One region of the Nesterenkonia maliinae genome, then DNA from elsewhere that is predicted to be linked to it. Evidence: predicted binding sites of a transcription regulator. Region 1 holds the regulator's gene; the other holds the start of a gene.
What was found. The regulator LexA, encoded in region 1, represses DNA repair genes until DNA is damaged. The targets are predictions, from matches to a motif close to TCGAACANNTGTTCGA.
Positions count from the first base shown of each region.

Region 2: a site for LexA is predicted at 2,152-2,167, ahead of ACHAA4_RS05745 (LexA family protein). Genes of this name have one in related genera too.

Region 1 covers NZ_JBIMEY010000001.1:949,369-952,778, reverse strand. The annotation lists gene ACHAA4_RS04330 (ATP-dependent DNA helicase) at 1-108, shown strand, start outside; gene ACHAA4_RS04325 (CapA family protein) at 239-1,579, shown strand; gene lexA (transcriptional repressor LexA) at 1,604-2,323, opposite strand; gene ACHAA4_RS04315 (LysM peptidoglycan-binding domain-containing protein) at 2,559-2,924, shown strand; gene ACHAA4_RS04310 (histidinol-phosphate transaminase) at 3,013-3,410, shown strand, end outside.
Region 2 covers NZ_JBIMEY010000002.1:272,323-275,732, forward strand. The annotation lists gene ACHAA4_RS05730 (hypothetical protein) at 1-37, shown strand, start outside; gene ACHAA4_RS05735 (hypothetical protein) at 101-946, opposite strand; gene ACHAA4_RS05740 (hypothetical protein) at 1,095-1,787, opposite strand; gene ACHAA4_RS05745 (LexA family protein) at 2,185-2,613, shown strand; gene ACHAA4_RS05750 (Y-family DNA polymerase) at 2,595-3,410, shown strand, end outside.

The sequences.
Region 1 (3,410 bases):
GCGCGCTATGGCGGGTTCCTCAAGCAGTCGATGCCCGACTTCTGGCCGACCGTCAACGGGGACCTCGCTCGAGGGGCTCTGGCTCGGCTGGCGGAACGAGACAAGTAGCTGGACCTCAGCTTCGGCAACCGCCTCCCCACAGGTGACCACCGAGCATCGGCAGCAGCATCAACCAGACGCCCACGCTCAGGGGGCGCTTCGATCAACACCTCGGGTGGCCCCAGGAGGCACACAGACCATGCAGCATCCCGAACGCACCAGACGCCCACGCCTCGTGCACGCCTTCTGGGTGCTCACGGCAGCGCTTACGCTGGCGGGCTGCGCCGAGAGCACCGAAGATGACCCGGCTCAGCCTGCCCCCGACACCGCACAGCCTGACACCGGGGAGCCTGACTCCACGCAGCCCGGCACCGCGCAGCCTGATGCCGGCAACGAGGCAACCAGCCCGGTGGAGACGGACGAACCTCAGTCGACGCAGTTCACCATCGCTGGCACTGGGGACATCCTCATCCACGGTCCGCTGATCGACACGGCAGCCGCGCTGGCCGAGGACGCCGACTACGCCTTTGCGCCGATGATGGGCGGAGTCCGAGACCTCATCAGCGGCGCCGACCTCGCGCTCTGCGGGCTGGAAGTGCCGATCGCTCCAGAGGGCGTGGAGCCGAGTGGATACCCGGTCTTCGCGGCCCCGCCGGAGCTCGCCGGAGATCTCGCCGCGGTGGGCTTCGACGGGTGCTCCACCGCCAACAACCATTCCTTGGACCAGGGAACGGCCGGTGCGGAACGCACACTCGAGGTCTTCGACGCCGCCGGCCTGGGACATGCGGGCACGGCACGCACCGAGGCCGAAGCCACCCGACCTCAGCTCTACACGATGGAACGCGGCGGGCGAGAGGTCACCGTGGCTCACCTGGCCACCTCGATGCTGCACAACCAGCAATACCGGCCGCAGGACGATGAACTGTGGCGGGTCTCTGATGTCAGCCCTCAGGAGCTCACCGATCAGGCGACGCAAGCCCGGGAGGACGGCGCCGACATCGTCGTCGCGTCTGTTCATTGGGGCGAAGAGTATGTTGACGCGCCCAATCAAGAGCAGCGCGAGTACGGTGAGCAGCTCGCCGCCGATGGCGCGATCGACGTGGTCTTCGGCAGCCACTCGCACACCCCCCAGCCGGTGGAGCAGCTCGACGGTGGCCCGTCGGACGAGGGCATGTGGGTGGTGTGGTCCATGGGCAACTTCCTCTCCAACCAGGACGAGGCCTGCTGCGTCGTGGAGACTGCCAGCGGGACCGTGGTCTACGCAACGGTCGAGGCCACGGATGACGACGCACGCGTCACCGGGTTTGACTGGCTGCCCGTCACCGTAGATCGAGGCCCCACCGATGAGGAGCTGCACCGCGGGATCTGGCCCTTGCAGGAACTCGCGGAGGGCGACGTCCCGGAGCGCGTGCAGCTCAGCGAGCGGACCGTTGACGAACGATGGTCGCGGCTCCTGGACGTCATGACCGAACAGAACCTTCGTGAGCACCCACCCACCCCCACGGGTGCGGAACCCACGGTCGTGCCGCGCGGGGACTAGGCGGCCGCCGAGATCTCCAACGGCTCAGAGGCTGCGCAGCACCGTGACGACCTTGCCCATGATCGTGGACTCGTCGCCCAGGATCGGTTCGTACTGCCGGTTCTGCGGCAGCAGCCAGACATGTCCGTCGCGGCGCTTGAGCGTCTTGACCGTCGCCTCGTCATCGAGCAGCGCGGCGACGATGTCACCGTTCTCCGCGGTGCTCTGCCGCCGCACGACGACCCAGTCGCCCTCGAAGATCCCGGCCTCGATCATCGAGTCACCGCGGACCTGGAGCATGAACAGCTCGCCCTCGCCGGTGAGCTGCCGCGGCAGGGGCATGATGTCCTCAACCTGCTGATCGGCCAGGATCGGTCCACCGGCGGCGATCTGTCCCACGACGGGGATCTCAGAGATCCTGCTGTCCGACTGTGTGCGGTAGCCCTGCAGGTCCACCACGGAGTCGCGAGCCGCAGCTTCGGCCTCCTGGGCCTGTTCGCTGAGCACCGGGGCGCCGGCTGAGTCGCGCAGCACCTCCATGGCGCGCGGCCGTCCGGGAACTCGTCTGAGGTAACCGAGCTCCTGCAGGCGGGCCAGCTGGTGGGTCACCGAGGACAGCGAGGCGAGTCCGCAGGCGTCGCCGATCTCTCGCATGGACGGCGGGTAGCTGCGCTCGGCCAGCGACTCCTGGATGACGTCGACGATCTGCCGCTGCCGATCAGTCAGTCGCGGCGCTGCCGATGAGTCCTTGGTGTTCTGCGCCATTGCTGCCTCCATAGTTGTGCCGAGCCGTCCGCCGCATCCGCCCTGTGTCAGCATCCATGTCAGACCCTGCTGATGGACTGTTCACAGTGAGATTCGCTTCGAAGATCACTTCGAACTTGGCGCTCAGGTTACTCGAAATCGTAGAGAGATTCCATTGATTCTGCGGCGAGTCTGGTCAAGATTCGAAACTATGTGCTAGAAATAGTACACACGTTCGAATGAGAGGTTCTTCCCCATGAGTACAGCACAGCTTGCACTTGCACCTGTCGACTCCGCACCGGCTCCGGCAGTGCACCTCACTCGCCGCGGTCGCTTCCTCCTGCTGGGCCTTCCGGTGCTGGCAGCCCTGGCCATCGCGCTGCTCGGAGCGCTGATGCTGGCCACCTCGCTGCTCAATCAGGCACAGGCGTCATCCGGTGATGTTCCCGGGGTGGACGCCCAAGTCGTCACCATCGGCGCGGGGGACACCCTGTGGAGCGTGGCAGCTTCGGTGGACTCTGACGAGCACACCCAGGTGCTCATCGGTCAGATCGCCGAGCTCAACGATCTCAACGGTTCCGAGCTCACCCCCGGCCAGGAACTCTTCGTCCCGGTCGACTGAGTCGACTGACCAGTCCCGTCCGGGCTGCCCCTCTGGGCCCCCGGCTCGGAGCCCAGATCAGCACGGCCCGCCCGGCTAGAATGTCCCGGTGACTTCATCCCGCTCCCGGAACCTGTCCCGTCTGCCGCTGCGTGAAGAGCTCCAGGGTCAAGAACCCTATGGAGCCCCGCAGCTGAGCGTGAAGGCGATGCTCAATGTCAATGAGACCACCTACGACGTCCCAGCAGACGTGGTCGACGCCATCGGCAAGGAAGTCCGCGCCGCGGCCGCCCAGCTCAATCGCTACCCGGACCGGGAGTTCTCGGTCCTGCGCCAGAAGCTCGCCGAGTACCTGAACCGAGACCTCGCCTCCGAGGGTGAGCCGGCTGAGCTGACCGACGAGCACATCTGGGCGGCCAACGGCTCCAACGAGATCATGCAACACATCCTGCAGGCCTTCGCCGGCCCCGGCCGTTCGGTGCTCTCCTTTCCTCCGACCTACTCCAT
Region 2 (3,410 bases), on a different contig from region 1:
GCTATCCGAGGGTGAGAACTCTTTGGAGGTCGGCTGAGCTACCCGCTGCCCTATGAATGGCGGGAAAACTCAAGCCTGTTAGTCCCTCCATGATCCCGAATTAATCCTTAGTCTCTTTGTCATCTCCAAGCGCGCGGGGACTATCGCTGAGCATCTCCACGTTCTCATGGGGAGGCACTGTGTGTGCCGCCGGATCATGGTCTTCTTCCCCTGGCTTCTCTGGCTTCTCTGGCGTCATCGGCGCGCCGAAAACTCGAATCAACTCAGCGGAAGTCGCTTCGTCTAGCAACAGGGGATTGGTCTCGAGCATGACCTTGATACGATCCACAAACTGTTGAGGCGTTAGTTGAGTCTTAGGGCTCTTCGACTCAAGGGTGTGGTCATCTTCAATTTTCGCGTTGGATAGGATCCATAGCTGCTCATCTTTGAAAACTCCGGCGGCAAGCATCGCCCGGAATCGTTGTTCCCACTCGCTACTCCGCATTTTGATTCTGGATTCTACGACGGCACGCTCCAAGGCCCGAGTAGTTGTCATCAACTCCGTACTTGGCATGGCCGAAGGCTTGACAGTGTCTGCCCGGTTGCTCGTCTTGCCGACGACCGCGCTGACCCGTTCCCATGCAGCTCGCAGGAGCGGCGAGGCCATTTCAGTCCACCAACGCTTGATGCGTGGGGTTGCCGCGATGACGGCCGTAGCGGTCCCGGCCATGATGAGTGTAGCGATGAGTTCGATCCATTCGCTATCCTCCTCTGGTGTCGATTCTGAGGAGTCGTAGGGCTCGGGCTCCCACGAGTGCTCATTGTTGGATTCGTCAACCCATTCCCAGGCGGCGTGTCCTCTGAGCTCGTTCGTCTCGTTGTCGAATAGATGGCCTGTGACAGCACCATCAACGTTGCGTGACGTGCCGAGGTGTTGACCTTCAGGGACGACGGGCTTATACGGCATACGTTGATATTACTGGCGGCGTGATGTCTCAGTCAGGGAGCCGACAGGTTAACATCTCGATGACCGATCGTGCGGCAGGCCCCAGGGCCTCGAGGTGTTGGTGATTGCTGGAACGGCACCAGCACCTGCGTTGAGTACAAACCGCGGGCTAGAGAAGCGAAGCGATACGCTCATCCGCCACCGTTACGAATTCCTCGGTCTGCTCAGCGTCCGGTGTTCCGAAGACCTCAGCAACCGCGATGAGATTGATGGTGTTAGCTTGCCGCCACGCGATCATGTCCATGGTCATGTCGACCATTTCGCTCGCCACATTGAAGCGGATGGCGAGGGTGTCATCGCCGAAGGAGGGAAAAGACAGTGGAGCTGGACGAAACGTTAACGGTCCATCTTCAGACTCTTCAGTCCACTCGTTGCAGTTGCTGAGAGCCTCCGTGAACGCCTCAAGCGCTTGTTCCGCTTCATCGTCGTCAAATACCGCAACCGTGTGGCTAAGAAGAGGCCCGAAGTCACCCGCGGAGAATTCGGCGCTTGCATCATCAACGGCTTCAGCGTCTCCTATCAGCTCCACGTCACACAGGGCCGCATCGTCATCTGTGTCACTCGAAGCGTCATCTGACTCTTCTGTCCAGCCTGTGGGCATGTCCTCCAGGGTCAGCAGCGCCGACTCGACGTCGAGGTGCTCCGACTCAGGCGCGGGTTCCGGAGCGTTTTCCGTCTCACCGTCGGGAGCTTCTGAAGGGGGAGGGTCTATGGTCTGGGCGCGCTCCTCCCCGTCATCTCCACAGGCTCCCAGGACGAGCGTGAGTGACGCCAGACCAGCAATAAGTGCATTCCGACGCATGCGTTCCTCTTTCCTGTGGATGTTTATGCACACACCCTACAGTCGGGGAATGCCCCGTAGCGGGCGATCAGTACCGGAAGCGAGTTCAACAATGCCGACCTAGAAACGATGTTCTGGTTGCCAGCGAGGAGCGAAGATCGAGAGCTGCCGCAGTTGCGTGCCCGTAAAACCATCGCTCACCATGACATTCGCATCAATACGTGGCGGCCTTTTCACACCGCGCAATGTGACGTGCGTGACCTCTAAGCCGATCTTCTTGCTGGTGGCCCAGTTCGCGTGTGACCTGCGACTAGGGGAGTCCGGCGACGGGTTCAAATAGGCCAACCCATGATTCTCTTACCGTCGCGTTTCCGCCGCGTTGCTATCGAAGCTATGTTCGATAGATACTGAGGCTTCCATGCGTATCGAACAGATCCAGAGTCTCGATGAGACCGACGTAGCTCGGGGCCTCTTGCGGGCTCCTGAGTCTGTGGCTGCTGGCTATCCGTCCCCGGCCCAGGATTACGAGACAGCTCCAATCAACCTCTCTGAGTACCTCATCCGAGATCTCAACAGCACTTTCCTTGTCCGGGTCTCTGGTGACTCGATGGAAGGTGCGGGGATCAGTGACGGTGATGAACTGATCGTGGATCGTTCGCTGACCGCGGGGGACATGTCCGTGGTGGTCGCTATTCTCGACGGTGAAATGACCGTGAAGCGGCTGAGGCTCGTCCATGGGGGAGTGGTGCTCCAAGCGGAGAACCCTTCCTACCCCCCGATCGAGGTTCAGGAGCTCTCTGAACTCGAGATCTGGGGAGTCGTCATCAAGTGCATCCACAACGTGTAGCCAATTTCGCTGAGCCCGAGGGCCGTGACTTCATAGGCCTCATCGATGTCAACAGCTTCTACGTCTCGGCCGAGCGAGTCTTTGACCCGAAACTCCGGGACCGGCCCGTAGTGGTGCTCTCAAACAACGACGGTTGCTGCGTCGCGCTCAGCAAAGAAGCGAAAGCACTGGGCATCCCGCTGGGGGAGCCGTGGTTCAAGCTCGCAGCCTCGGCCGAACGGCTGAACCTGGTGGCGAAGTCCTCGAACTATGAGCTCTACGGCCAGATGTCGGATCGCTTTATTTCGGTCTTGCAGGAGTGCGCGCCGGAGGTGGCGCAGTACTCGATCGATGAGGCGTTCGTGAAGGTCCGCGGCACTCTGCCTGAGCTTCTGAGCTGGGCCAGAATGGTCAAGGACCGCCTCTGGAAGCATCTGGGTCTGCCGGTGTGCGTTGGGATCGGGCGCACGAAAGTCTTGGCCAAGTTGAGCAACCGGGCAGCGAAGAAGCTCGACCATCTAGGTGGGGTGTGTGTCTGGGAATCCGTGCCCGAGCAGCATCGCGAGCAGCTGCTCTCCAACCTCCCAGTGGATGAGGTCTGGGGGATCGCTGGCCGCATGGCGAAGCGGTTCAACGCAATGGGCATCGAGACGATCCAGCAGCTACGCAACGCGGATCCGGTGATGATTCGGGACCGGTTCAGCATCGTCATGATGCGCGTGGTCTTGGAGCTGCGTGGGGTGCCGTGTCTGCCCTTCGAGGAAGCCACAGAGATCAAGGACCAACTGATCTTCTCCCGCTCCTTCTCTGAGCCGGTG